Butyrivibrio fibrisolvens: one gene and its partner. The protein of the gene in region 1 interacts with the protein of each later gene in a pairwise test. Links are inferred from orthologs where the notes say so. Each region holds a gene or a part of one and is shown on either strand. Other genes may lie near its edges.

What was found.
Region 2: the proteins of I7804_RS17015 (region 1) and topA interact in binary tests that used the Escherichia coli proteins (3 or more experiments, as listed by UniProt). The link is inferred for Butyrivibrio fibrisolvens from one-to-one orthologs.

Annotation. Positions count from the first base shown.
Region 1 is NZ_CP065800.1:4,052,181-4,069,756, reverse strand. The notes cover bases 13,848-16,685. They hold I7804_RS17015 (YigZ family protein), read left to right. Parts: upstream 13,848-14,857; coding sequence 14,858-15,514; downstream 15,515-16,685. Other genes in these bases: typA (translational GTPase TypA), read right to left, coding at 15,640-16,685; I7804_RS17020 (transglycosylase domain-containing protein), read right to left, coding at 13,848-14,672. In the rest of the region: ATP-dependent chaperone ClpB, read left to right, coding at 1-975; I7804_RS17065 (DUF4250 domain-containing protein), read left to right, coding at 1,154-1,348; I7804_RS17060 (response regulator), read right to left, coding at 1,682-2,437; I7804_RS17055 (response regulator), read right to left, coding at 2,539-5,718; glmM (phosphoglucosamine mutase), read left to right, coding at 5,860-7,248; I7804_RS17045 (replication-associated recombination protein A), read left to right, coding at 7,458-8,828; I7804_RS17040 (DUF4364 family protein), read left to right, coding at 8,923-9,450; more of I7804_RS17020, read right to left, coding at 11,922-13,847; more of typA, read right to left, coding at 16,686-17,490.
Region 2 is NZ_CP065800.1:3,016,229-3,030,716, reverse strand. What follows is about bases 4,310-7,267. They hold topA (type I DNA topoisomerase), read left to right. Parts: upstream 4,310-4,723; coding sequence 4,724-6,811; downstream 6,812-7,267. Other genes in these bases: yjeM (glutamate/gamma-aminobutyrate family transporter YjeM), read left to right, coding at 7,176-7,267. Also shown: I7804_RS12645 (sensor domain-containing diguanylate cyclase), read left to right, coding at 1-1,190; I7804_RS12640 (MATE family efflux transporter), read left to right, coding at 1,256-2,602; I7804_RS12635 (ImmA/IrrE family metallo-endopeptidase), read right to left, coding at 2,688-3,194; I7804_RS12630 (helix-turn-helix domain-containing protein), read right to left, coding at 3,227-3,610; I7804_RS12625 (hypothetical protein), read left to right, coding at 3,984-4,280; more of yjeM, read left to right, coding at 7,268-8,729; GTP-sensing pleiotropic transcriptional regulator CodY, read left to right, coding at 9,003-9,785; flagellar basal body rod protein FlgB, read left to right, coding at 10,296-10,694; flagellar basal body rod protein FlgC, read left to right, coding at 10,718-11,161; flagellar hook-basal body complex protein FliE, read left to right, coding at 11,366-11,701; flagellar basal-body MS-ring/collar protein FliF, read left to right, coding at 12,135-13,763; flagellar motor switch protein FliG, read left to right, coding at 14,013-14,488. UniProt on the Escherichia coli protein: Releases the supercoiling and torsional tension of DNA, which is introduced during the DNA replication and transcription, by transiently cleaving and rejoining one strand of the DNA duplex.

The DNA of each region.
Region 1 (17,576 bases):
ATAGTATCCAAGTGGACAGGAATTCCTGTAGCCAAGCTATCTGAAAGCGAGAGAAGTAAGACCCTTCACCTTGCTGATGAACTTCACAAGAAAGTTATAGGTCAGGATGAAGCGGTAACTAAAGTTTCAGAAGCTATCATGAGATCCAAGGCCGGTATCAAGGATCCATCCAAGCCTATAGGTTCATTCCTTTTCCTTGGACCAACAGGCGTTGGTAAGACAGAACTTGCCAAGTCCCTTGCTGCATCACTTTTTGATGATGAAAACAATATGGTAAGGATCGACATGAGTGAGTATATGGAGAAATACTCAGTGTCAAGACTTATAGGAGCACCTCCCGGATATGTTGGATATGAAGAAGGAGGTCAGCTTACAGAGGCAGTTCGAAGGAAGCCTTTCTCAGTAGTTCTTTTTGATGAGATCGAGAAGGCACATCCTGATGTATTTAATGTTATGCTTCAGATACTTGATGATGGACGAGTTACAGATTCTCAGGGACGTACTGTTGACTTTAAGAATACGATCCTTATCATGACATCTAACCTTGGCGCGCAGAGCCTTCTGGAGGGTATTAGAGACGATGGCACGATAGAAGAGAGTGCTCAAAACGAGGTTATGAATGAACTTCGTATGCACTTTAGACCGGAATTTCTTAACAGACTTGATGAGATCATTATGTTCAGACCTCTTACCAGAGACAATGTTTTTGGTATAGTTGATCTTATTGTGGATGATCTTAACAGAAGACTTGAGGAAAGAGAGATAAGTATCAGGATTACAGATGCTGCCAAGAAGTATATAACAGATCAGGCGTATGATCCAAGCTACGGAGCTAGACCTCTTAAGAGATATATACAAAAAAATGTTGAAACAATGTCTGCAAAGCTTATACTTGAAGATAAAGTAAAGCCTAAAGATGTGATAACATTTGATGTATCAGATGGCCAGCTTACAGCCTGGGCAGAACATGAGTAAAGTAGCATATAATGCGGATTTGCAAATGATTGAGAATTGTGAGAGTTTTTAAGAAAAGGAACAATCCGGAAGTCATAAGATGTCAAAAGGAACTTATGAACACTGCATCATCTGATAATACAATTTTAAGTATAATACTGCCGGCTATAGATTCCGGCAGTATTTATAAGGAGAACATATGTCACTTGAAAATATCCCAAAAGATCCTGTAATGCTCATGTCTTTTTTGAACATGAAGCTAAGAGACCACTATTCATCTCTGGAAGCCCTTGCAGATGATATGGACATAAATGATCAAGAGCTAAAGAATATACTAGACAAACTACAAAACGCCGGCTTCACATATAACAATGCCAGAAACCAGTTTGTGTAATACCACTTGACAAGTGCAGTATCCTCAAGTTTTTTGCGGGGGCGTAGATTTTGGGCGAGCAGTATATAAATCATTGCCACGCTTTTTAATTGGTTTATAAAATTCATGAGCGTGATAGATGGGACTTTTTGTTCTGCAAGGGGTCCGCATGTTTGAGCGAAGCGAGTTTCGGACCCCAGAACAAAAAGGGCCAGATATCATGCCATGAATTTATAAAACAATTATAGCGTGGCAATGATTTATATACTGCTCGTCCAAAATCTACGTCCTCGCAAAAAACTTGAGGATACTGCACCTCACAATCGCATCTCACAATCGCTCCAACCAAAGGTCCTAAGACCTTCCTTCAAAGAATTCATTGATCTGTTGTACGAGTTCCGGTGGCGGCATTGATTTAAGCAGGTATTTTTCGGGCTTAAGTGCCGCTACTTTTAGTACGGATGTTTTATCACTCTTGGCTGTGAGGAACATAACAGGTATGCTCTTGGTCATAGGGTCATTTCGAAGCATTGCAAAGACCTGAGGACCTGATACTACAGGCATCATATAATCAAGAAGTATAAGATCCACTTTATTATTTGCAAGGAAAGTGATGGCATTCATTCCGGAATTGGCGATATATACTTCGTATTTTATTGAAAGCCATTCTTTGATGGTCCTAAGCATTACGCCGTCATCATCTACGACCAGGATTCTCTTTTTTTCTGAAGTAGTATCCAGAAGTGAATGAACTACCAGGTCATTCATCGCACTTGCAAGCATTTTGACATTAAGAGGGCGCTCGAATTTACGGGTGATCTTAGCTTCAGGGATCACCTCAAAGGCTGAATCGAATTCGTTATTGCTGCCAATAAGGAACAGCATGATATGATCAGTGTCTATGAGTTCACGAAGCACTTCCATAACATCGCCAGGGACAGGATCTTCCAGATACATTATATAAAGCGGAGTACGTCCCGTCGTTGCTTTGATAAGGTCAGGCTCAGGATTAACGCCTATAACTTCATACCCTTCGGCCTCAAGCCCTTTGACAACAGCTTTGACCATGAACTTTTTGGAATCGCCTATTAGAATAGCCTTCTTTTCCATGGAGTGTTTCCTTTCAGAAAAGGCACAATAGCTATATTTTCATAAAGTGTTGTACTATAATCTATGATACCATATTTTGACAGCTTGATGACGCGATTTTGTTATTTTTGCAAAATCTTAAGAATCCCGTCGCGGTTGACTGCCTGAAGCATTATCCTTATTTTTTCAAGTAGTTCTTTGGAATCTTCAGGAATTTGATAGTTTTCGTATAGTTCGTTTATAGCAGCATCTGCGCTGTCAAAATCGAATGCCTCTACAAGTTCTCTTATTCCGTCTTTATATTCTTTTAGTTCTTTGTCTGATATCAAAGGAAGTTCATTATTATCATGATTGTCACTGTTTTCTTCGTTTAGTATAGGAGATAGTTTGTCTTTGTATCCATAGAATAGAGCCAGAAGTTGGGGTGTCTTTGCAACTATCTCACTTTCGTTCTTTTCATCACCACATTTTTCCAGATATTCTGCATCCTTCGAAAGTTTCAAAGCTCCTATAAGCCTGGATGAGCTCTTAAGAGAATGAACCTGAATAGTGTAGTTCTCATAGTCTTTGGCCTTGGCATATTCTTCAATGAGCTTACCTTTGTCTTTAATTGATGAATAGAAATCTTTTATAATTTTTAGTAATATATCAGGGCTCCCGCAGTTTTGAATAGCAACCTCAATGTCGATCCCTGCAGAAGCTCCAAGACTCTTTAAATCTTTAAGTGGATATTTTCGTCCGTTTATTATGATATATTCAGCATCGTTTTCATCTGATGCTTTGACAGGGGCTTTTTTCATGTCTTGAATATCAGCTGCATATTCAGGAGTTCCGAACATATGAACGTATTTGGCAGGTAGATAGTCGATAAGCATTTTTTCCAGCTTTAGAGTATCAACCGGTTTTGACAGATAATCTGAGAATCCGGCTTCAAGGTATTCTTCTCTTGCTCCAGCTATGGCGTTGGCGGTAAGGGCTATACAAGGTGCATTAATAGACAAGTTGCGCTCTCCCATATTCCTAAGCCTGTGAAGTGTCTCGACGCCGTCCATCTCCGGCATTCTATGGTCGATAAATATTATGTCATAAGGACACTTTTGAACCATCTCAAGGCACTGTGCACCCGAAGATGCTGTATCAACGGTGATCTGAGTATCTTTTAACAGGCCTACTATCACAGTCAGGTTCATAGCAGTATCGTCAACAACAAGGATCTTTGCATCAGGTGCATGGAAAGCGGTGTGGTATTTCTTGTGGGATGATACATTCTTTTTAAAGGACTGCGCTATATCACCTATAGGTTCATTTGATATGACTCTTTGCTTTATGGCAAAATAGAATTCACTTCCTACACCGTACTGGCTGCTGACTTCAATATGTGAATCCATCATCTTTAGAAGATTCTGAACGATACTTATTCCAAGACCGGTGCCTTCTACTGTACGGTTTTTGATCTCATCCATGCGCTCAAAAGGAGTGTACAGGCGGCTCATTTCTTCTTCTTTCATGCCGATGCCTGTATCTTTGATCCTGATCTTAAGTGTGATGTTCTCAGTGTCAGCTTCTTCATAATCAATATACAGGGTAACGGATCCTTCATTGGTATACTTGACAGCGTTGGTTAGGATATTCACTATACACTGCTTGATCCTTATATCATCACCGTAGAGAGTGTTGGGGATATTAGGATCCACATGTATTATAAAGTCAAGGTGCTTCTCCTGAGCTCTTATGGAGATCATATTATAAAGGTCTACGATCATGGAACCAATATCATATTCGACCGGTATGATCTCCATCTTACCGGCTTCTATCTTGGAGAAGTCAAGTATATCATTGACCAGCGACAACAAGGTTCGCCCGGACGACTGTATGCTAAGGGCATAGAGAGTCAGATTTTCATCGTTGTCATATTCTCTGAGTATCATCTCATCCATTCCAAGGATGACATTGATAGGCGTTCTAAGCTCATGAGACATGTTTGATAGAAAAGAGTTTTTGGCAACATTGGCCTGAGTAGCAACTCTAAGGTCTTCTTTTAGCTTTTGCTCCTGACGCATTGAATTGACATAGTTCACAAGATATTCTGTGGTCTTTTCAATGCTGTGATACAGACCTTCTACTTCGTTTCCTGTATCAATATTCAGTTCATGTATAGCGTTGACTTTTTCGACTATGTTATGGTCATATTCACCTTTTATATCAGATCTTATTTCAGAGCCTGTAACCTCGTTGTCATAGGAGTCATCCACGAAATCGGATGTAGCTTTAGTCAGTCGTACAATAGGAGCGGCTATCCTTTTCTGAGAAAAATAATTTGTAAATATACCGGTAGGTATTGCTATGTTCATGATGAACATGATGAGTCTTATATTATAGGCAATACCATTTCTGTTATATACAAAAGTGTTGTAAGAAGTGGGTTCAAGAACATTGGACAGATTAAAAGTAGCTCCGTTGTCGTATAATTCTGCGTTGTTTATATCATCATTATTATAACCGGCTCTGTCAGAGCTCATGTCAAGAACATCAAGGATTCCGCTTACAGCCCCTGCTTTCTCGGAAGGAACTATAACATCCGGTTCGATTGAAGGGATCAAAAATGCAGAAGCAAAAGCAGCGCCAAAACTGAATATGATACAGTCAAGAGCTATAAGGGTTGTAAGATGCGTACTTATAGTAGACTTCTGGATAGTCTGATAATCTTTGTTGGTATAGTAGACTCCGTAAGGAATCTTGGATTTAAGAAAGTCAGGAAGATACTTGAAGATCTGATGCAATAAGGCAAAAGAAATAAGAGCTTCAGGCAGTGCTCCGATCATATAAAGAGCATATGTTTCGGACATGGGCCTTAGAAGCTGTATATTTCTGATCCTGCATACCAGAAACCACCATAAAGGACCGAGGTTGAATGCAGTGATAAGAGCACCGATAAGAGCAACAGTTCTTTTTAAAAACCATCTGTGGGATGACATATATCCTATTGCAAAAACTGTCGCAGTAAAAATAAACATCATGTAAAGGTATCTTGTATCTGAAATCGCTTTATAGATGAAAATAGTATATACAAGAAGTATTCCCCAGAAATAACCGTGAAGACCAGTAAGGAGTATAAGAGGGATATCTTTGAATGTGATCTCGAAGGTTACTTTGCCAAGATCTACCGGTATCCCGGAATCAACAAAGCAGATAGAGATGATCGTAGCACAAATATAGCAAATAAAACTGATAAAGTGCTTCAGTATTTTTTGCTTATCGATCGTACCTATTATGTCAAAAATCAGTAGTCTTCTATTAGACATGCTCGCTCCAATTATAAAATAATAGATGGATCAGATATTTTATCGGCATTTTTTTCCAAAAAGAATAGTGTGTGGTATAATCGCTTAGTGAGATGATGTTCTCGCAAATTGTTTTCTAAACGAGAAAGGATGTTCATAAAAATGGGCAGATATTTTGGTACAGATGGTTTCAGAGGAGAAGCTAACGTAGGTCTTACTGCTGATCATGCATATACAGTAGGACGTTTTCTGGGTTGGTATTACGGCGAGCTAAAGCGCCAGAAGGGAGATACTTCAGCTCCCAGAGTTGTCATCGGCAAGGATACAAGACGTTCAAGCTATATGTTTGAGTACAGCCTTGTAGGCGGACTTGTTGCTTCAGGCGCAGACGCATACCTGCTTCACGTAACAACTACTCCTTCAGTAGCCTATGTTACTAGAGTTGATGAATTTGACTGCGGAGTAATGATCACTGCCAGCCACAATCCATTTTATGATAATGGAATAAAGCTTTTAAATGGCAACGGAGAGAAGATGGATGAGAAGACCATCGGACTCGTAGAAGATTATATTGATGGTAATCTGACAGCATTTGACAAGAAGTGGGATACTATTCCTTTTGCTACCAAGGATTCCATTGGATGTACAGTTGACTATGTATCTGGAAGGAATCGTTATGTAGGATACCTTATCTCTCTTGGTCTTTATTCATTTAAGGGCATGAAGGTAGGTCTTGACTGTGCTAATGGTGCTTCCTGGAATATTGCTAAGAGCGTATTTGATGCACTTGGTGCTACAACTTATGTTATAAATGATGAACCTAACGGAACCAATATCAACAACAATGCCGGCTCTACTCACATTGAAGGCCTTCAGAAATTCGTTGTTGAGAAGGGGCTTGATGTTGGATTTGCATATGACGGCGATGCAGACAGATGTCTGTGTGTTGATGAAAAGGGCAATGTTGTAAACGGTGATCATATTCTTTATGTATACGGTAAGTATATGAAGGATAAGGGCGAGCTTGTAAATAACACAGTTGTTACAACAGTAATGTCCAACTTCGGTCTGTACAAGGCTTTTGATGAAGCTGGTATAGATTATGCCAAGACAGCAGTTGGTGATAAGTATGTATATGAATATATGACTGAGAATAACTGTGTAATAGGCGGTGAGCAGTCAGGTCACATCATCTTCAGTAAGTATGCAACAACAGGTGATGGTATCATGACATCTATTAAGATGATGGAAGTAATGCTTGCAAGGAAGAAGAAGATGTCAGAGCTTTGCTCTCCTCTTACTATCTATCCTCAGGTACTTGAGAATATCAGAGTTACTGATAAGACAGCAGCTCAGAACGATCCTGATGTTGTAGCTAAGGTTGATGCTGTAGCCAAGGATCTTGGTGACAGCGGCAGAATCCTTGTACGTGAATCAGGTACAGAGCCTGTAGTACGTGTCATGGTTGAAGCTGAGGACAAAGAGACTTGTAGGAATTATGTAGAATCCGTAATCCGAGTTATCAAGGATAAAGGATACGCTGCAAAATAAAACGGGTAGATTATATCTGTCAGATTTACTTATTTCGGGCCATTAGATTATGTCTAATGGCCTTAACATGAGGTTGGTGTGAAAAATTGTATCGATATGAAAATTTTTCACACGGCTATTTGAGACGAGCCCAAATAGCCATGGTGGCAAATCCGAATCTGATATTCGGATTGCACGACTTACACAAGTGCTCGTCATGAAGGAATAATATGGATTTATTTGAGTATGCAAGGGCTAAGACTGCTGAGTCAGAATCGCCTCTTGCTGCACGTATGCGCCCTACAACTTTGGAAGAGGTAGTAGGACAGCAGCATATAATAGGACATGATAAGCTTTTATATCGCGCGATCAAGGCTGATAAGATAAGGTCTATCATTCTGTACGGCCCTCCCGGAACCGGCAAAACTACACTTGCCAAAGTAATAGCCAATACGACTAAGGCTGAATTTATGCAGATCAATGCTACAATTGCCGGCAAGAAGGACATGGAAGATGTTGTAGCCAAGGCCAAAGATAATTTTGGCATGTATCAGAAGAAGACCATTCTATTTATAGACGAGATACACCGTTTTAATAAAGGGCAGCAGGATTATCTCCTTCCTTTTGTAGAGGACGGGACAGTTATCCTTATAGGAGCTACAACAGAGAATCCTTACTTTGAAGTTAATGGAGCTTTGCTGTCAAGATCAGTCATCTTCGAGCTAAAGCCTTTGTCCAGAGAGGATATTGCGGTACTTATAAAACGTGCTGTATATGACAATACCAAAGGCATGGGTTCTTTTAATGCAGTGATAGATGATGATGCTATAGAATTTCTGTCAGATATGGCAGATGGGGATGCAAGACATGCCCTTAATGCGGTAGAGCTTGGTATCATGACTACAGACAGAAGTGAAGATGGCAAGATTCATATCACACTCGATGTGGCAAGAGAATGTATTCAGAAGAAAGTTGCCCGTTATGACAAGGATGGCGACAATCATTATGATACGATATCAGCTTTTATCAAGAGCGTACGAGGATCAGATCCGGATGCTGCTGTATACTATCTTGCAAGGATGATAAGCGCAGGAGAGGATCCTAAGTTTATCGCAAGACGTATGATGGTCCTTGCTTCAGAGGATATAGGCAACGCAGATCCTCAGGCTCTGCAGGTCGCAGTTGCAGCTTCACTTGCTGTAGAGAGGCTTGGAATGCCTGAAGGAAGGATAACTCTGTCTCAGGCTGCCAGCTATCTTGCAACAGCACCTAAGAGCAATGCTTCTATTGTAGCAATAGATGATGCAATGAAAGAAGTATCGGATACCGGCAATCTGCAGATCCCGTCCCATCTTCAGGATGCTCATTATAAGTCTGCATCCAAGCTTGGACATGGAATAGGATATAAGTATTCGCATGACTATCCCAATCATTATGTGAAACAGCAGTACCTTCCGTATGAGCTTAATGGCAAGGAGTTCTATTCACCCACAGGTAATGGTTATGAACTCAAGATAAGGGACCATATGAGGGCTTTGAAGGCAGCAGAAGAAAAGCGCCTTAAGGAAACTGAAAAAGAATCAGAAAAGTCATCAGAATAGTCGTAGGAAAAGTAATCATATAAAGTGATCTATAAATACTTTTATTAAAGTAAGTTAGTAGTTATAGAGTTTAAAATATTCAGGAGATATACATTTGGCATCGCAGTATTTAACGTTATACAAAATAATAGTTCTGTATATGCTTAAAAGATCAGACGTAGAGCTTTCCAAGTCTCAGATATATGACTTTATACTTGGAAATGAATATACCACGTTCATGACCCTCCAGGAGGCTTTTGGAGAGCTTAGCGATCAGAAACTTATAAATGAACACAAGAAGCGTAACAGGACCTTCTTAGAGCTTACAGAGGCTGGAGAAGAGGCATTGCACTTCTTTATAGGTCAGATGAATCCTGAGATTCGTCTCCAGATAGATGCTTATCTTAAGGAAAACAAGATAAAGCTTCGTAATGAGTCATCTATAATCGCGGATTATAACAAGCGTGCAGATGGACAGTACGTTGCAAGACTCGTAGTCAAGGAGATGGGAGAAGATCTTATCAATATAGAGCTTACTGTTCCTACTGAGAGCATGGCAGATCGTGTATGCGCAAGATGGCATGACAAGAGCTCAGGCATATACTCATATATTGCTGATCAGCTCCTTAATGACTCTGACTAAGGAATCTAATGATAGTAGCAGAGGTTCTGCCAATTGGCCTGGGCGTGAATTTTTAGATACTAACAATATGAGATGAGATGAATTTAGAGTTTTTCAAACTTTCAGTTTGACATTGCTCTAATCTACTAGTATAATAACATTCGTGGCTTGCAAAGAGAGGATTTATCCTAGATTTGCATATGTGCCAAGCTGTTGTAGCACAGTCGGTAGTGCGTCGCATTGGTAGTGCGGAGGTCACGGGTTCGATTCCCGTCAGCAGCTTTATTTTTTTGCTCTATAAGCTCAGTATTCATAAGACTTTTTATAAGTCGTATGAATACTGAGCTTTTTGTTTTTAAGTATGACTTCTTGAACGTAAATTACAGAAACACGCATTTACTGCGTGTTTCGTGATTCAATGAATCTGTTGGCAATAGAGCCTTCACCGAAGGTGAACTCAACCTGCTCTATTGCTGCATTTTTGAATCTTTGATTCAAAAATGTATGATTTCTTGGACTTTATGTTCAAGAATGTATATTTTGATGAAATGAGTATTATCATTTTGCATAATAAAAGGGGCTGTCGCACTAAGTAATTAGTGCTCAGCTCCCTGTTTATGCCCAAAACACAAAAACCAGGCTTCGAAAAGCCTGGTTTTTGCTGTAAAATATGTTTATGCGACTAAACCAAATCTTACAAGGAGATTATACAGTATCTTCCTTGTATCATCAAATCAAACTTCCGCTAGACATAGAAATATCTATTCCATCTGATGATCCGGTACGCCTGGTTAGTGCATTTGTGGAGGAGATGAATCTTTCTGATCTTTATGAGACTTATGACAGAATCAGAAAGAGTCAGGCCTCACCGCGTCAGATGCTTAAGATTGTTATCTATGCAGCAATGAACAGAATCTATTCCAGTCGTGATATTGAATCATCCTGCAAAAGAGATATCAATTTCATGTATCTTCTTGAAGGTGCACCCGCACCCGATCATTCTACATTAGCAAGATTTATTTCCCTACATCTCTCACAATGTTCAAAGTCTGTAATGTCGCAGGTTGGAACTATACTTCTGGATCTTGGAGAGATATCAGGTGAGAATATATTTATCGATGGAACAAAGATTGAATCTGTTGCCAACAAATATACTTTTGTATGGAAAAAAGCCGTGACCAAGAACATGGCTAAACTTGCAGAGAAAATCTGTATGTTCTGTGCGGAATGCGAAGAACTCTATGATTTTAAGGTTGTATATAAAGACCAGATATCACTTCGCACTTTGAAACGATTAAGAAAGAAGCTTTACAAGATCAAAAAAGATGAGGCTATCGAGTTTGTACATGGCATTGGTAAAAGGAAAACAATGCTTCAACGCTCAATCGAAAAACTTGAAGAATATACAGAAAAGCTTAAAGAATACACAAACAAGCTTTATAAATGTGGCAGACGAAATAGCTATTCTAAAACGGATAACGATGCCACTTTCATGAGAATGAAAGAAGACGCTATGCTTAATGGTCAGCTTAAACCTGCATACAACCTGCAGCATGGTGTTGATGCAGAATATGTAACCTGGCTCGGCATTTACCCGAATCCAACAGATACTCTTACTCTGATACCTTTCCTAAAAGATATGGAAGAACATCTTCCCTTCAAATATAAAAACATAGTTGCTGATGCCGGTTATGAAAGTGAAGAGAATTATGTTTTCATTGAAAACAACGATCAGACCGGATATATAAAACCACAGAATTATGAACTGTCAAAAACAAGAAAGTTCAAAAAAGATATCAGTAAACGAGAAAACATGGACTATGATTCTGAAACTGACAGTTATACTTGCAAGAATGGAAAAAGCTCTTAGCTGTATCCAAAAGAAAACAAAAGACAGCGACCAGTTACCAACGTGAAGTAACAATATATGAGTGTGAAAGTTGCCATGAATGCCCATTCAAGAAAGACTGCATAAAAGGCAATAACTGTAAAACTCCATTTGAAGATAGGAAAAAGGTTCTTTCTGTATCAAGAAAAATGGAAGAAAAACGTGCAGAATGTCTTGAACGAATAACTAGTGATTATGGAACACAGCTACGAATGAACCGTAGCATACAAGCAGAAGGTTCGTTTGCAAACGTGAAAGAAGATATGAATTTCAGACGATACCTTTATAAAGGAAGTGAGAATGTTCTGGCACAGAGTACACTTTTGGCAATAGCTTTTGACATCAACAAACTCCACCATAAGATTATGTCTGAGCGAACCGGAACACATCTATTTGAACTGAAAAAAGTGTCATAAATTTTGAATTTTAAAATAAAAAATTTGTATCAGCGTCGATAATTCAATCGGCTTATTAAAGTACGCCCAAAGACAGAGTATATAAAAATATATAGTAAAAAGCCGTTTTTAAGGCATGAAAAAGGGGCCTCGCCCAGATGATCAAATCATCTAGTGCGACAGCCCCTTTTGTGTGATCATAAAGACGATCAACCGCCGTTTTGTTGATCATCAGTAGGAGGCGTAGCCTCTGTTGTGGCTGGTTCCGGAGTTGTTCCTGTTGCATTTGGATCTGTAGTAGCTGCATTAGGATCTGCTGCTGCATTTGGATCTACCGTGGCATTCGGGTCTACACCGGCAGCAGCGGCATTTCTGTTTATTATCTCCTGATTCTGCTGTACCAGGATTTCCTGTGCATTGGGCTGTGCGAAGAAGCTCTCGTTATGAGGACATAGTACATTAGGATCTACCAAGGTAGAGGAGCCTGCACCACTTCCTGCTGATTGCTTCAATATGTCCGGTTCTTCAGGAATTACAGTTACAACCTGCTGCACCTTGAAAGGACACAGATCTGTTGCAGCAAGACCTGAATAGTTACATATTGTCTGATAGATATGTACGTTACAGCTTTCTGTAGGAACTGTACCATTTTCAAAGTATTCAGTTCCAAGTGAACCATCGCACAGGCCTGATGTAGGTAGAAGTCCGGAGTCCTTACATACAGTAGCTGTAGTTATACCGCTTGGCACTGAGAATGAAGCTGATGGAAGATCTTCATGTATCTGCGACATAACCTTACGCCAGAGAGTTTTGGCAAGGTGTGTCTCTTCAGAAGTAGAGAGGTCTTCGTTGTTATCATAGCCTGCCCAGCAAGTAGCTGTGTAGTAGTTAGTAAATCCGCAGAGCCATACATCATTCTCATCAGATGTAGTACCTGTTTTGGCTGCTATAGCTGTTCCACCGAAGTTTACTGCAGTACCTGTACCGGATGTTACAACATCCTGCATGGCACTTGTCAGAAGGAATGCAGTTGTTTCCTTTAATACCTGTTCACCTTCTATAGATGTATTATCGATGATAACATTGCCATCATGATCCACAATCTTGGTATAAAGCTTAGGCTTAATGTAATATCCGCCGTTGGCGATAGTAGCGTAGGCAGAATTGATCTCGATATTCTTGACACCATATGTGATACCGCCAAGACACAGTGTCTGCTGTATGTCTGAGTATACCTTGCCGTTGCGTTCCTCACGTTCTACAAGAGTAGAAATATGGAATTTGTTGACAAGATAGTCATAACCAAGCTGCGGAGTTATAAGTGTCATAAGTTTTACTGTTACAACATTCATGGAATCACGGATACCGGATCTTAATGTAGAGAGTCCGCGATAACTGTTGTACCAGTTTCTTACAGGTGTTCCGTTGGAATAATTGAACGGAGCATCATTGATAACTGTTGCAAGTGTATATCCTGCACTATCAAGAGCCGGAGCGTATGCTGCAAGAACCTTGAAGGCTGATCCGGGCTGTCTCTTGACATCTGTAGCTCTGTTAAGGGTTCGGCTGGCTGTCTTAGTTCCTCTACCACCTTCCATAGCTACAATATAACCGGTAGCCTGGTCTTCAATAGTCAGAGATACCTGAGGCTGAGGTGTCAGAGTATACTTTTCATCAATGATAGTTTCATCTTCGCCTACAACTTCTGCTTTGTACTGCTCGATAGCTTCTTCTGCAGCTTCTGTAGAAGAGAAAGTCAGGTCAAAAGACTTGTTAGACTGCTTGAAGTAGGTCTCCATCATCTCATCGCTGTAGTTTATATATTCTCCTGCAGCGTTCTTGGTGGTAAGAGCATAATCAAGAAGATAACTTGTGTTTGAAGGGAAGTTGGATTCGTCCTGGAAGACTTCATCACATATTCCCTGAATCTTTGGATCCATAGTTGAATAGATCTTAAGACCACCGCTGTAGAGAAGTGAATAAGCCTGTGTTTCTGTATATCCGGCTTCTACAAGATCATCAAGTACGACATCTGTAAGAGCATCTACAAAGTATGAATTAACTGTATTGTCTTCAGTTTCAGAATCTACAACCTGAATTCTGGAGTATGGATCATCAGCCATGGCTTCGTCATATTGAGTCTGAGTTATGAATCCGAAGTCCAGCATATTTCCAAGAACCTTTTCACGTCTTTCTGCATTCTTGTCAGGGTGAGTTATTGGGTTGAATTTACTCGGGTTCTGAGTGATACCGGCGATAACAGCACATTCTGAGAGAGTCAGCTCACTGACAGATTTATTAAAATATCGAAGTGAGGCTGCCTGAACACCAAGCGTGTTCTGACCAAGGTTGATGGTGTTCATATAGTTTAGAAGTATATCTTCCTTGGACATTGTTTTTTCAAGCTGGATAGCAAGGTATTGTTCTTGTATCTTACGCTTGAACTTGGCTACAAGGGTGTCCTCTTCGGTCCAACCAGTGAAGACATTGTTCTTGATAAGCTGCTGTGTGATAGTCGAAGCACCTTCGGAAAAAGATCCTGTAGTTACTGCAACATATCCGGCACGGATGATACCTTGGATATCAATTCCGTTGTGATCATAAAAACGAGCATCCTCGATAGCTACAAAAGCATTCTGAAGATCCTTTGGTACCATATCCAGAGTTACAGGAATACGGTTTGAATCTGTAGATACGAGCTTAGCTATCTGATTACCTTCAGAATCATATACGAATGTACTGAATCCTGAAGGAGTTACATCAATATTGCTTATATCAGGGGATGAATCAATGATACCCTGAAATGCGCCAAGGCCGGCACTTATAAGTAATATAACTACAGAAAGTATAGCAAGCAGGAACACTTTGAACAAAATAGTTCCGAACTTTTTGCCCCATCGTCCGGTTCCGTTACGAAGCGCAGATTCTTGCTTTCTGACGCCTTCTTTACCATAATTCATAATAAAATTCCTCCAATTTATCAGTCTATTATAGCAAATATGGGCGCATGAATAAAGAAGGTAAGCCCAAAGTTCATAATTTATGGATATTTGGTATATTTTTGATATATTTTCTTCTTGAAAAAACTAAAGATTATTGTATTTGAGCCTTGTTTTCATATCTTGTGTTCGTTTACTATATCTGTATGGACAAAAATAACGAAAATGAAAAAACATACAAAATAATAGTTGAAGGCGGAAGCGACGAGATAGAGATCAAGAAATCCCGCTTCATAGGACAGGCCTATCCCATACAAGGTGCACAGGATGCAGAGACTATCATTAAATCTGTGGAAAAAAAGTACTGGGACGCCCGTCATAATTGCTATGCCTATATACTTGGCGAAGGAAGCGAAGTGCAGCGTTTTTCTGATAATGGAGAGCCCTCAGGAACAGCAGGAAAACCTATACTGGAAGTGCTTCAGGGAGCAGGACTTACCAATACTCTTATAATTGTCACAAGATATTTTGGAGGAACGCTCTTGGGAACAGGAGGCCTTGTAAGAGCTTATACCCAGGCATCTCAGGCTGCCATAGCTGCATCTAAAACTGCTGTCATGACCTATGGACAGAAGATAACTTTTAATATCGGTTATGATATGGTAGACAAGATCCAGCATGCATTTGGGCAGATGGGGATAGAACTTGGCAATCCCGTTTACGGAGCAGATGTAAGCTACGACATAGTGGTCAGCGCAGGCAATATTGATAATGTAATAGATAAGATTACACAGATAACAAGTGCAAGAGCAGTGATAACAGAAGGTGAGAAGGGATATTATCCGATTACCTGTGCAGAATAATTACTAACTCAAATTAAATAGTATAATAAAAAACCATCGATGTATTCAAAGTTTTCTTTGAATATCCGATGGCTTTTTTGTACTAAATAAACTGACTAAAAATATTAATCAAGTAATTGTTATGATTACTTATTCTGAGCCTTGTTCTTGGCAGCGATTCCTGCTCTCTTACGCATTGTAGGATCAAGGATTCTCTTACGAACACGAAGTGTTGTAGGAGTTACCTCAAGAAGCTCATCTGTATCGATGAATTCGATAGCTTCTTCAAGAGACATAACCTTAGGTGGTACAAGACGAAGTGCTTCATCTGAAGATGATGTACGTGTGTTAGAAAGGTGCTTGGTCTTACATACGTTAACTTCGATATCTTCGCTCTTACCGCTTGAACCGATTACCATTCCTGAGTAAACCTTATCACCTGGCTTTACGAACAGAGTACCACGCTCCTGAGCATTGAAAAGACCATATGTTACAGCTTCACCAGACTCAAATGCGATAAGTGAACCCTGCTTACGATAAGAGATCTCTCCCTTGAATGGAGCATATCCTGAGAACTCTGTATTCATGATACCGTTACCCTTGGTATCTGTCATGAAGTCATTTCTGTAACCGATAAGACCACGTGAAGGGATGTTGAACTCAAGACGGCTGTATCCGCCATTAGCTGTTCCCATGTTTACAAGCTCGCCTTTACGCTCTGAAAGTCTTGAGATTACTGTACCTGAGAATTCTTCAGGAACATCTACATAACATTTTTCCATAGGCTCAAGCTTCTTGCCGTTCTCGTCTGTCTTATAGATAACCTCAGCCTTAGATACTGCGAACTCATAGCCTTCACGACGCATGTTCTCGATAAGAACTGAAAGGTGAAGCTCACCACGTCCTGAAACTTTGAAAGTATCAGTTGATTCTGTATCTTCAACTCTGAGAGATACATCAGTATTAAGCTCTCTGTAAAGACGATCTCTGATCTGGCGGGAAGTTACGAACTTACCTTCCTGACCTGCAAGAGGAGAGTCGTTGACGATGAAGTTCATGCTGATAGTAGGCTCTGAGATCTTCTGGAAAGGAATAGCTACAGGATTCTCAGGAGCACAGAGAGTATCACCGATCTTCATATCGCCTATACCTGAAATAGCAACGATAGAACCGATACCGGCTTCTGTTACTTCAACTTTGTTAAGACCATCGAACTCGTAGAGTTTGCTGATCTTGGTTTTTACAAGTCTGTCAGGCTCATGGTGGTTGACGATAACAACCTCATCATTAACCTTAACCTTACCGTTATCAACCTTACCAACACCGATACGACCTACATATTCGCTGTAGTCGATTGTAGAGATAAGAACCTGAGTATTAGCTTCAGGATCACCCTGCGGTGCAGGAATATAATCTACTATTGTATCAAGAAGAGGCTTCATATCTGTTCCCTTGTCATCAAGTGACTTGGAAGCAACGCCTGCCTTAGCTGATGCGAATACGAACGGGCAGTCAAGCTGTTCGTCGTTGGCACCAAGATCCATAAGAAGTTCAAGAACTTCATCTATAACATCATTAGGACGAGCTTCAGGACGGTCAATCTTGTTGATACATACTACAACAGGAAGACCCAGCTCCATGGCCTTACGAAGAACGAACTTGGTCTGAGGCATAGGACCTTCGAAAGCATCTACAACAAGTACTACACCATTAACCATCTTAAGTACACGCTCAACCTCGCCGCCAAAATCAGCATGGCCGGGAGTGTCGATGATGTTGATCTTAACACCGTTATATGAAATGGCTGTATTCTTGGACATGATAGTGATACCACGCTCTCGCTCGATATCATTAGAGTCCATGACTCTTTCTGCAACTTCCTGGTTCTCACGGAAGATTCCGCTCTGATGTAAAAGAGCGTCAACAAGTGTTGTCTTACCGTGGTCAACGTGAGCTATAATGGCAACGTTTCTAATGTCATCTCTTGTCTGTATCATACTGGTACTCCTTAAAATATCCATGAGCCCTTGATGGTGCGTGTAACTTACTTATAAAAAACAGTCATCACACTTACAAGGACCGT
Region 2 (14,488 bases), 1.0 Mb from region 1 along the record:
CACCCAATCCTGACGACAACAAGGATATACAGGTTCTATATGATTACCTTAAAGAGTACAAGGATGTACTTGGCTATGACACGGTATTCTTTGTATCAGATGAAACAGGCAATTATTATTATCAGGATGGTCTTAATAAGATCATCTCTCCTTTGGATGATTTTGACAGCTGGTATTACAACTTTGTAGAGCTTGATGAACCTTATGATATTGAGATTGACAGGGATGAAACTCAGGGGTATGCTGTTAACCTCTTTGTAAACTGCCGTGTTGAAGACGAGAAGGGCAATCTTCTGGGAGTTGCCGGTACTGCGCAGGAAATTGGTGAGATTGAAGAATATATCACTAGCATGCAGGATGCCATGGGCGTAGACATAATGATCGTCAACAATGGCAATGCCATGAATTCTTTTAGCGGAAGTACAGATCATTATAAGGATGTTTCGGAAGCTTCTAAGATTTTGGGGATTCCTGAGATAGTACTCACTTCAACGGATCTTGGAAATGAGGATTATATCTGGCTTGACAATATTCATTGTATGACGGTCAAGCACAATGCAGACCTTAACTGGAATGTTATCGTTGTTAAGGATATCACACAGATTCTTAATGGATACAAGAAGTTCGTATTTTATGCGATACTGCTTCTTATAGCAGTTCTTGTAGTCTTCATAACTGCTGCTACGGTTTTTCTTACCAAAATGAACAGGATGTCGATAGAACATGAGAATACAGACGATCTGACAGGCCTTTTTAATAATAGGATATTTAGGCAAAAATATACTGAAAGTCTTCGAAAACATCGTGACAATATATCACTTTTTATGATTGATGTTGATGATTTTAAAAAGTACAATGATCAGATGGGTCATCTGTATGGCAATGGTGTTCTTAAACTTGTATCAACACTCCTACTACAGACTGTTGGAGATAGCGGTATCGTAGGAAGATGGGGCGGCGATGAGTTCATAGGTATCATGTATATGAATTCTCAAAGAACTGCGGATCTTCTAAGGCATCTTCAAAAGGACCTTGATGATGCAGAGACCAAGATGCCGGTGAGGATCAGCGGCGGCGTTACTGGCGTGCGCCATGGCGATACAATAGAAGCTGCCATTGATAGGGCTGATGTGGGCCTGTATGAGAGTAAGAATGCGGGCAAGGGCACGGTGACCGTGCATGATGCGTGAGAAGATGCGGTCGTGGTGTACTTTGCAGATTTGCAAGTATACATAGAAAACTGAAAGGAACTTATATGAAATCTGATATGACTAAGGGAGCGATTGCCCCTATATTGATAAAATTTATGCTGCCACTATTTATTGGTAATCTATTTCAACAGTTTTATAATATGGTGGATACGCTTATAGTTGGTAGATATGTTGGAACAGATGCTCTTGCGGCAGTTGGTGCTACGGGTACTATTATGTTCCTGATCCTGGGTTTTGCCAACGGTCTGGCTACGGGATTTACTGTTCTTACCAGTCAGAGCTACGGAGCTCATGATGACAGAAGACTTCGTCATAGTATTGCCAATGCTGTGATACTGGCAGTTATCGTGACACTTATAACTACTATGGTAAGTGTTATCAGTATGAAGTCTATACTTCGTATGATGAATACTCCGGATGATATATTCGATTATGCATATTCTTATATAATCACTATATCTTATGGTATATGTGCCAGCGTCTTTTATAATCTTGGTGCATCAATACTTAGAGCTGTAGGCAATAGTAAAGTTCCGCTTTATTTCCTTATTTTCTCTGCATGTCTTAATGTGGGACTTGATTTTGTATGCATAGTAGGATTTGATCTTAAGACTTTCGGGGCAGCTCTTGCTACCGTTGTATCTCAGGGAATATCAGCAGTTTTATGCTTTGTATATATCTATAAGAAACAGAGGTCTATGTGGCCTGAAAGAAGTGACTGGCACCTTGAAGCCAGGGATACAAGCCATCAGCTAAGAGTAGGCGTACCTATGGCCCTTCAGTTCGCTATAACTGCGTCAGGAACCATGATCATGCAGGCTGCCATCAATCTGTTCGGATCTACAGCTGTTGCATCATTCACTGCTGCAAGTAAGATCCAGGGACTTATAACTCAGGGTATGCCTTCCATGGGACAGACTATAGCTGCCTATGCCGGACAGAACTTTGGCGCTGGCAGGTACGACAGATTAAAAGATGGTATTAAGAATTCCATGATCATCATGACTGTATATTCTGTTGTTGCAGCTGTTCTTTCATTATCACTTTTAGAGCCTGCAATGCATCTGTTCTTTGATTCGGCGCAGGACGTAGCAGTTCACCTTCCATGGGCTATTCCATACATAAGATTCTGTGCTATGTGCTATATCCCTCTTTCTGCTATATTCATCTTTAGAAATATGATGCAGGGCTGCGGATTTGGGTTCCTTCCTATGATGGGCGGAGTAGTAGAGCTGGTATCAAGGGCTATCATGGCAGTTTTGTCAATGAAGCTCATGATCTATGAACTTGCCAGCGCCTGCGACCCGGCAGCATGGCTTACTACCGGTATATTTACATTTGTAGCATGGCTCTATGTTGCACCTAAGATTGAGAAGATGTTTGCCAAATAAAACAGCCGAAAAACACCAAATAAAATTGCCGAAAACGTTAAATAAAACAGCCCAAAATCACTTGTATAGATGATTTGGGGCTGTTTTATTTTAAAAAGTCATTCCTGTGATCGACCTGATTAAAGTTGTATCCGCGTCTTATCATATCTGAAGCCTTCAGGGCTACCAGATTGATGTCTGAATACATGGCGCGGGCTATCTGTGATACATCCATGCCCTGATAGATGTAGTCGAGGATTTCGTCATCGGGAAGGGATATTTCTGCAGCAAAAAGATTGGCCTCATATTCCATACGGCTTGTCTGCATATCAAAAAGATCGTATTCTGCAAAGGCCTTGGCTATGTCTCTATGAAGACGGTCATGGCCTATTTCATGCAAGATTACGATGTTGTAGATCTCGGGAGCAAGGTCTTCCTTGATGAATATAAAAGGTATATCTTCTATGACCTGATATACCCCTTTTTGTTTTCTGAAAGGGACAGGCTTAACTGATATATCCAGATAATCAGCCAGAGAAGCCGGATCAGAAGTTCCGGCTTCTCTTATAAGTTTATGTGCCTGTTTAATTATATGATCATTATCGTAGTACATAATATGTTCTGATTTTTGTTTTGGTATATACGTTAGGCATTTGCATCGTCATGGTGCTTCTTCTTGGCTTCTACATAAGCCTGCTGCATAGAGAGCATGAGAACATCCATATCATCCTCATCCATCTTGCCGCCTGAAAAAAGGCTTGTAAGCTCTGCTACAAGACGCTTGGCTTCGACCTTATATTCAACTTCCTCGGAACTTATAAGGAATCTGTCATCGTCAGATACAAGATCTGCAGGAGTTACGCCCAGTACGTCAGCTATCTTGCGGAGCTGATTGGAGGTACGTGGGATGCTGAGATCTGTCTCGTAGGATGAGATGGTTCTCTGGGCTACACCCGATGCCTGTGCAAGTTCTGTCTGGGATATTTTACGTTCTTTTCTGATTGATTTAAGTTTCTGTCCAAATGACATAATGATCTCCTCTGAGTTAGTCCTCTTATATTGTTAATGCTAAGTTTGAATATTGAATTACCGGTTCGGAAAATGCGTAAAATATAGCTTTCCGATGATTGTAGTTCAGAATCTGCAAATTCGTGAAATGAACATATAGATCCTCTGAAAATAGTAATACAAATGCTAAAATATTGACATTAGCATATTAACATCATAAAATAAAAATGATGAAGTTGAAATGCTAAAACTATGATACAGTATTGTAACATGTTTGGCAAGAGATAAGAGCAGGTTTTATGACTATAATAAAGCTGATAGCAGATCTGCATCGCATGAACACAGCAGGAAGTGCTTATCTGCCAATGCCGGGGCTCACAATATGAGGTTATATATGGATCAGAACAAAGTATTTGTAAAAAGGACGACCAGCCAGAGAGGTACTGTTTCAGGCGACAGGAAAGTATATGTGGAAGTCGAGGCCACTTTTACCAAAGACGGGTTCCTAAGACCTGTCTGGATCATATGGGAAGACGGGACTCGTTATATGATAGATAAGGTCCAAAACTGCAAAAGGGCTGCCAGTCTGTCAGCCGGTGGTTGCGGTATCTTGTATGAATGCATGGTCTGTGGCCGGCAGATACATCTTTTCTATGAAGAGAATTATAAATGGTTTGTATGCAGGAATTAAGATGTAAGCAAAAAATATGCTAATATAGCTTTTGCATGATAACTTCCAAAATCTTTTAAGAGAAATACTATGCATTCCAGGTGGGGAGCTTTAAAGAAATATATTTAAAGTATCAGTAGGTTTTCATACATCAACCTTACATTCTGAGGATAATGTGCAGTTTTAATGATAATTATTAAGGGAGATCTGGGCACTTTAATATATTTTTTTCAAAAGATATTGATTTGAAGCGGTTTTATGGTTTTTGAAATAACATGTAAAAAGTACCTATAGAAAAGTAATATTAGAAGATTTTTTTAATAAAAGTTGCCAAATTCTAAAAAGTAGAGTATAGTTCTGACTTGTACAAAGCGAAAAAAATGAGTACATATAATTAGAAGAAACTCAATTTGCATTTGGATAAAAATAAAAAATGTGGCCCAAGGCTGCAGAAAGGTTATTTAATGGCAGGAAACAAATTACTCATCGTTGAGTCACCAACCAAGGTCAAGGCAATTAAAAAATTTCTTGGAAGCGGTTATGACGTTGCGGCGAGCAACGGACATGTAAGAGATCTTCCCAAATCACAGATGGGAATAGATATTGAGCATGATTATGAGCCAAAATATATAACAATTCGCGGCAAGGGAGACTTGCTTGCGGATCTTCGCAAAAAGGTAAAAAAAGCAGATCATATATATCTCGCAACTGACCCTGACCGAGAGGGTGAGGCTATAAGCTGGCATCTTATTGCAGCTTTAAAACTTGCAGACAGCGGCAAGAAGGTATCTCGTGTTACATTTAATGAGATCACCAAGAATGCTGTTAAGGAAGCGCTCAAGCATCCAAGAGACATAGATATGAACCTTGTTGATGCTCAGCAGGCAAGACGTGTTCTTGACCGTATCGTAGGTTACAGCATCAGTCCTCTTTTGTGGAATAAGATCAAAAGAGGTCTCTCTGCCGGACGTGTACAGTCAGTAGCGCTTCGTATCATCTGCGACAGAGAAGATGAGATCAATGCATTTATACCAAAAGAATACTGGAGTCTTGATGTAAATCTTGGAGTATCAGGTGAGAAGAAGCCTCTCGTAGCTCACTATTATGGTGAGGGTGATGAGAAAAAAGAGATTGAATCCAAGGAAGAGCTTGAAAAACTTGTAAAGTCACTTGAGGGTGAGAAATATAAGATAACACAGATCAAGAAGAGCGTAAGAAGTAAGAAGGCTCCGCTTCCGTTTACAACATCAACACTTCAGCAGGAAGCATCTAAGGCTCTTAACTTCAGCACACAAAAGACAATGCGTGTTGCGCAGCAGCTCTATGAAGGAATTGATATCAAGGGAAGCGGTACTGTAGGTCTTATCACCTATCTTCGTACAGACTCTACACGTATAGCAGATGAAGCTCAGGCAGCTGCAGCAGGATATATAGAGGCTAACTTCGGTAAAGAATATCTTGCAGAAGGCGAAGTTAAGTCAAAGAATGCACAGAAGATCCAGGATGCGCATGAAGCGATCCGTCCTACAGATGTTAACAGAACACCTGTAGTTGTTAAGGAATATCTTTCAAGAGAGCAGTTCCGTCTCTACCAGCTTATATGGCGCAGATTCATAGCATCACGTATGGCACCTGCCAAGTATGAGACAACATCAGTTCGTATAGATGCTGGAACACACAGATTTACTGTTGCTGCGTCCAAGACTGTATTTGATGGTTTCATGAATGTATATACAGATGATGAAGACAAGATCGAGAAGAATACGCTCATGAAGGGAATAGATGAAAAGTCTGTTCTTAAGTTCGAATCTTTCGATCCTCAGCAGCATTTCACACAGCCCAAGGCTCATTATACAGAAGCATCCCTAGTACATGACCTTGAGCAGCTTGGAATAGGACGTCCATCTACATATGCTCCTACAATAGGAACTATTCTGGCTCGTCACTATATCTCCAAGGATGGCAAGAATCTGTTTGTAACAGATTTGGGACTTGCTGTTAATAAAGTAATGAACGATCAGTTCAGCCAGATCGTTAATGTTAACTTTACAGCTAACCTTGAGACACTTCTTGATGGCGTAGCAGAAGGTACGGTTAAGTGGAAGACTATCATTGAGAACTTTTATCCTGATCTTGAGGAGGCTGTTAAGAAAGCGGAAGAGGAGCTTGAGAAAGTAACGGTCGCTGATGAAGAGACAGATGTAATCTGCGAGAACTGTGGTCGTAACATGGTTATCAAGTACGGTCCTCATGGTAAGTTCCTGGCTTGCCCGGGATTTCCTGATTGCCGTAACACCAAGCCTTACTTTGAGAAGATCGGTGTAGAGTGCCCTGAGTGTGGCAAGGATGTTGTCATCAAGATGACAAAGAAGGGAAGACGCTATTATGGCTGTCTTGGATTCCCGGAGTGTGAATTCATGTCATGGGCAAGACCTTCTAAGATCAAGTGTCCTACATGCGGCGGATACATGGTTGAGAAGGGCAACAAGCTTGCATGTGCCAATCAGGAATGCGGCTATGTAATGGACAAGCCTGAAGATGATAAAGACTGATCTGATTTAGTAAGAACAAAGCTTTTCCAAAAGCATATAGATTGTAATTCAAAGAGCTGTTTAGCAGATGCTAAATGGCTCTTTTTTGTGTCTGCTGTGGACTGAGGCAAGGACCATTTAGGTATAGGAATGTTATTAGAGTATATGTGAGTTTATAGAAAGACAAAAGCGAAAAAATCAATCATTGATAGATGATAAAAAGATAATTTAGGGATTAAAACTTTTGAAGTTAAAAACGTTGAAGTGCTGAAAATTCAACGTTTTTGGACATTTTCACCTAGAGAAAAATGACATTTCATGGTATACTAGTTGGCGTTGCTTTGCAAAGATTTAAACTTAAAATTTTTATGGAAAGAAGTTAGCTATGAAAGAGAAAAAGTTAGGACTTACGTCCCTCATATTGATGATTTTTACATCAGTTTACGGATTTAATAACATCCCGCGTTCTTATTACCTAATGGGGTATGCAGCAATTCCATGGTTTGTGATAGCAGGCATCTTATTCTTTATTCCATTTGCATTTATGGTTGCTGAGTTTGGCTCTGCATTTCGCCATGAATCAGGAGGTATGTACTCGTGGATGTGCAAGTCAGTAGGACCTAAGTATGCATTCATTGGTACATTCATGTGGTATACATCATATGTTTTATGGATGGTCAATGTTTCATCTGGTATCTGGGTTCCGGTATCTAATATTCTATTTGGTAGAGACACGACAGCTACCTGGTCATTATTTGGATCAGACTTTTTGTCAGGCTCAAGACTACTTGGTATCATGGCTGTAGCATTTTTTATCTTCATCACATACTTTGATGCCAAGGGCGTTGATAAGATAAGCAAAGTAACTTCGATCGGTGGTACAGCTGTTCTTACTATCAATATATTAGTGGTTGTAGGCTCTATTGTTATGATAATTGTCCGTGGCGGGCAGCTGCAGCAGCCATTTGAGGGCTTCGAGTCACTTAAGACTCCGCTCAATGCAGCATATCAGGGTAGCCCTATTGCTATTCTTTCATTCATCGTATATGCACTCTTTGCATATGGCGGAATTGAAGCTGTAGGCGGCCTTGTTGATAAGACAGAAAATCCAGAGAAGAACTTTCCTAAGGGAATAATTTCTGCAGCTATGGTTATTGTTGCAGGATACGCTTTTCTTATCATGCTTGTCGGTTCATTTACAAACTATAGTGAGATCCTTGGAAGCAAGGAGATCACACTTGGAAATGTGTCATACGTGATCATGTCCAATTTTGCTGCAGAAATAGGTAAAGCATTTGGCGTTAGTCATTCAGCACAGCTGGCACTTGCTCACGGCTTTGCACGCGTTTATGCATTTATCATGCTTCTTGCACTAATGGGAGCAATGTTCACACTTGTATATTCACCACTTAAGCAGATCATCGAGGGAACTCCCAAAGAGCTCTGGCCAGGTAAGATGGGTGAGATTGACAAGGACGGCATGCCTGGGAATGCTATGTGGATTCAGTGCACTATCGTATGCGTAATGATTCTACTTATATCTTTTGGCGGCGATACAATGCAGCAGTTCTTCCTGATCCTTACCGCAATGGTTAATGTTGGAATGACAGTTCCTTACATGTTCATATCATATGCTTTCCCTAAGTTTAAGAAAATGAAGGATGTAGACCGCAGCTTTGTTGTATTCAAGAGCCAGAAGTCAGCAACTATCTGGGGCTATGTAGTAACGATCACATTGTTTTTGGCGAACTTATTTGCTATCATCCAGCCTGCAATGGAAGGTGATATCAAAACAACAATATGGTCACTTAGTGGTCCTGTCATCTTTGGTATATGTGCATGGCTTATTTACTCTACGTATGAGAAGAAAACACATGCAAGCGAAGCTGCAGAAGATATTCTAAAAGACAATACTGCAGAGGATGCTAGAGTAATCTAATAAGATATGTATAAAGCTGTTGGCGATAGTCAGCAGCTTTTTTGCAGAAAAGAGCCCTAGTGACGGAGGTAAGGGCTTATTTGTCATAATATCGATAATTGTCAGAACATTAATGCAAATTGTTGCATTTGTTTGCTTTATTCGATTGATTTATGCCTTGTTTGTGTTTATAATGAGATAGGTATTATAAAAAATGTTTTATGTGCCCAAATATAAATATCAATTGAATGATGCAAATAGTATTCTATTGGCAATTACAGAAAGGATTTGATCATGAGCAGCGTTCAGCTTCTTGACAAGACTCGTAAGATTGGTAAGCTTCTTCATAATGTTAATTCCGGCAAGGTAGTATTTAATGATATCTGTGATGTTCTGGGAGAAATTCTTTTTTCAAATGTTCTTGTTATAAGCAGAAAAGGCAAAGTCCTTGGAACTTCAACAAGGCCTGATATTCCGGAGATAAGCGATCTTCTTATTGGTAAGGTTGGAAGTTTTGTAGATCCTATGCTCAATGAGAGACTTCTTACAATCCTTTCTACCAAGGAGAATGTGAATCTGACTACTCTTGGTTTTGATTCTGAAGAATCAGACCGATATCAGGCAATCATCACACCTATAGATATAGCCGGAGAGAGGCTTGGAACCCTGTTTATATATAAGGTTGAGCAGGCTTACGAGATAGACGACATCATCTTGTGCGAATATGGCACTACAGTTGTCGGTCTTGAGATGCTTCGTGCTGTTAATGAAGAGAGTGCAGAAGAAAACCGTAAGATAGCGGTTGTTAAGTCGGCTATCAGCACTTTATCTTTTTCAGAGATGGAAGCGATCGTACATATATTCGACGAACTCAACGGTATGGAGGGCGTACTTGTAGCCAGCAAGATTGCTGACAGAGACGGAATCACCCGTTCAGTTATAGTCAATGCTCTTCGTAAGTTTGAAAGCGCCGGTGTTATCGAGTCCAGAAGTTCCGGCATGAAAGGAACTTATATCAAAGTTCTTAACGATGTGGTTTTTGATGAAGTTAAGAAACTCAAAAAAGAGTCAAAATAAGCTGGAAAATCCTATTAGAGCAAGGAGATTACTACGAAAGCTAAATGATTGAAGAAATTTGTGGCTTGTTATACGATATTTGACTATTTATAAGTTTTGTTATAGTAATTATAGCCGATGAAATGATGCGATTATTTCATAACAAGCAAACAAAAAAGCCAGGAGATGCCGCTCCCTGGCTTTTTCTATACCGTTCTGGTCAAGGTGGCTAATTTATAATGAGCTTCGCTGGCATACTCCCTAGTTGTGCAATCCCTAAACAATCTGCATTTTTCAGCCGAAATAATGTTAGAGAGTAAAGATTTTTACAGCAATATACGATAATACGTTAACGATGCTTGCATATTACAATTAAAAGTTTTATCATAAATATTGAATAAACAGATAATATTTTACTCTATTTGCGATAATTAATTCCAAGGATGGGAGAAGCGCATAATCAAGCAGGAGCAATAAGCTGCAAAATTATAACGTTTAGGGCCGCGGAATAGGCGGAAAATAGGAGTAAGTATGATTAATTCCAACGCATTCGATTATATTAATGTTCTAGATGCAACGGCTGATGCTACGTGGGTAAGGAATGAGATCCTTGCCAATAACATTGCCAATGCGACAACTCCCGGATATAAAAGAGAAGATATAGATTTTGAAAATGAACTAAGACGAGCTCTTGGTAATATGAAATATAAATCACTAGACGAAAAGGTTGCTAACCTTCGCGGAACTAAAGTTAAAGGAAGAAGCTTTAAAGACAGCGTTAATTATTCCTATCGTCTTGATGAGAACAATGTCGATCCGGAGCAGGAGAACATAGAGCTTGTATCTAACCAGCTCAAGTATCAGGGTGTAATAGCAGGGCTTACATCTGAGTTCCAGAATCTTCAGACGGCTATGAAAGCGCCTTCATGATAAAGCTTAGAAAGGAGCTTTAAATGGGTTTATTTACTTCTTTTGATATTAATGGATCCGGTCTTACAGCGCAGAGATTCCGTATGGATATCATCTCTGAGAATATAGCCAATGCTAATACGACCCGTGATGAAGACGGAGATCCTTATGTACGTAAGGTTGTAACATTTGCGGAAAAAGGGGAACAGACCCCCTTTACAAAAATATTTAATAAAAAACTTGATCAGTACTCGGGTAAAGGTGTGAAAGTCACAACCGTTCGGGAAGACACCGAGACGCAGATGAACATAGTATATGATCCGTCTCATCCGGATGCTGATGAAGACGGCTATGTTACATATCCTAATGTCAACATCGTAACAGAGATGACCAATCTCATCGATGCTGCAAATGCTTATCAGGCCAATGCGACTGCTTTTAACGCAAGTAAGCAGATCGCGCAGATGGGACTTACAATGGGAAAGTGAGGTAGCTAAAAGGGCGGAAAGTTTTATTTCGGGTAAATACTATTGTTAGGGGCAAATGTTCGGGGCGGAGACTTGTTCGGGGAGTATCCTTTCGTGAAGATCTGTATGATCTTCATGTCTTAATGCACAGGGCAGATTTAAGGCAGCTTTAGGGGAAGGGTATTTCATGGGACAAGTTTTGTGTACCCAAAAAGGAGAGGGCTGATGGCTGATATATCTAATCTTACAAATGTATCTTCCGGCGCTGTCAAAGCTGCCGAGAAAAGAACCAGCCGGGTTAGTAATCCGGTTGGCAAGTCAGAGGATGATCGCAACACTTTTTCCAGAATCCTTGCTACAACTATCGATAATATCAATACTACCAATGCTTATCTGTCAGATGCAGAGAATGCAGAGATAGAATGGGCACTTGGTCAGTCCAAGAATACCCATGATCTTACGATTGCCATGTCTAAAGCTTCAACAGCACTTCAATATACAGTAGCAGTAAGAGACAGAGTGCTTACTGCTTATAACCAGCTAATGCAGATGCAATTCTAGGGCGTTTAGAAATGCATCCATGCATTTCTGAGAAAACGCTAGATACATCCTGTATCCAAGGTGCCTAGAAATGCATCCATGCATTTCTATACAGGCACAAGATACATCCTGTATCCGGGCGTTTAGAAATGCATCCATGCATTTCTGAGAAAACGCTTAGATACATCCTGTATCCAGGGCGCCAGGAAATGCATCCATGATCATCATTATGGGAGACATCGGATTATAGTCTTAATTTCTTTTTGAAAATGGGACATTTTCAAACTCATCATTTCATATTCTTGACTTCGGGTTTCTGACTTCTTGTTATTGACTTCGTGTTACATGCTTTATGGATGCAGCCTATGTTATTTGCAACTGGGAGAGGCTGATGATTCCAAATTAGGGTTGGCCGTATGGATCTTATTCTTCGTACGCAGAAGGGGAGGTAAGCATGCCCGATAGATTAAAAGCAATTCTCGACCGCGCCAAAGAGTGGTGGAACCGCTTTACAACTAAACAAAAGACTATGATAGTCGCAGTAGCTGCCGGTGCGCTTGTCACCCTGGCAGTTCTTGTGATGATATTTTCACAACCTAAGTACATCACGCTGGTTACAGCAGATGATACCAAGCAGGCTGCTGAGATAAGAGATCTTCTTGAAGAAAACAGCATAGATTATCAGCTGTCGGAAGATGCTCTTGTATTTAAGGTCCGCGAAGAGAGCCAGCAGGATGCAAGACTCCTTCTTGCGTCCAACGGCGTGCAGGCTGACGATTATACAATTGATAAAGTTACTGATTCTTCTTTTACCACAACAGAATCTGATAAACAGAAGAAGTACGTTACATATATGGAAAAAAAGCTGGAGAAGGATCTTGCATCTATTGAATCAGTAAACTGGGCAAGGATCACACTTCATGTTCCTGAAGATGATGGAACTCTTCTTGCATCACAGGAAGATTCTACAGCAAGTATACTTCTTGAATTAAATGATCCGGAGCATTTTACCAAAGACAATGCAACATATATTGCCAAGATAATATCCGCAGCTTTAGGAAATGAGACTACCGAAGGTATAGTTATCATGGATTCGACAGGCATGATGCTCTATGCGGGTGAAGATGAGACTGTAATGGGCATAGCTACTTCTCAGCTCACATTAAAACAACAGGCTGAAGCAGCAGTAAGAACGGCAGTAAAAAATGTAATACTTGGAACCAACATGTATGACAACGTAGAAGTTGGTACCAATCTGAATATGGTTTTTTCCACAATAGATGACACGATTCATACATACACACCTGTTGAAGGCGGATCTCAGGGCGTTTTAAGTGAACACAGATCTTATTCCTCGGATTCTACAGGAGGTGAGTCGGGGGTGCCTGGGACAGATAGTAACGATGGCACAACCTATGTGACTCAGGACAATGAGAATTATTCCCAGTCGGTCACGGAAGAAGAGTCACATTATCTTCCAAACGAAAGGATCACAACTACCAATACCCCTCCAGGGGCGATTGATTACACTACATCAACTGTATCTGTATCAGCAATCAATTATGTAATACTTAATGAGGATGATTACAAAGCAGAAGATCATGAGGGTCTTAGCTGGAAAGAATATAAGGTTGCAAATGCTCAGCCTGTTGATGTTACTGAAACAATAGATGCAGCAACGCTTACAAGGCTTCAGAACCTTGTAGCCAATGCAACAGGCATCAGCACAGAAAATGTTACCGTAGGTCTTTTTGAACAGAATATCTATTTTGATAGTGAAGGCTTTAATATGAGCCTTACAGATCTGCTGCAGATAATCCTCATCCTCGTGATACTTGCACTTCTTGCATTTGTTATCATCAGAAGTCTTCATTCCGAGCGCCAGGAAGAGGTGGAGGACGAGCCGGAAGAACTGTCTGTTGAGCAGCTTCTTGAGTCTCAGCCAGAAGAAGCTGAATCTCTTGAGAACATCGAAATGGATGAAGGATCTGAAACCAAGAAACTTATCGAAGAATTTGTTGAGTCCAATCCGGAAGCAGCTGCGAACCTGCTCCGTAACTGGCTTAATGATGATTTTGCTTGACTGGCACATAGAAATGCATCCATGCATTTCTAGACATGTGCTAGATGCATCCTGCATCCATGACAGAAGCATGTCTTGGAAGCAATCCTGCTTCCGCGACTGGCACATTGAAATGCATCCATGCATTTCTGGACATGTGCTAGATGCATCCTGCATCCGTGATTGGTACATAGAAATGCATCCGTAATATAGTTTTAACAATAACAAAATGGGAGAAAACGTATGTCAGAAGAAGGCTTAATGCAAGGCATGGCGCCTGCGTCAAATTTGACAGACAACCTTTCAGGCACACAGAAGGCAGCGATACTTCTTATCGCGCTTGGACCCGAGAAGTCATCTCTTATCTTTAAATACCTGAAAGAGGAGGAGATCGAGGAGCTCACTCTGGAGATTGCCAACACAAGATCTGTAAGCTCTGAGATAAAAGAGGCTGTTATCAATGATTTCTACGGCGTATGTCTTGCTCAGCAGTACATTGCTGAAGGCGGTATCACATATGCCAAGGAACTCCTTGAAAAAGCACTTGGTGAAGACAAGGCTATGGATGTTATCAGTAAACTTACTGCATCCTTGCAGGTTAAGCCTTTTGAATTTATCAGAAAGACTGACCCTTCACAGATACTTACTTTCATACAGGATGAGCATCCTCAGACGATCGCACTTATTTTGTCCTACATGTCACCAGCGCAGAGCTCGCAGATCCTGGGTGCCCTTACTCCTGACAG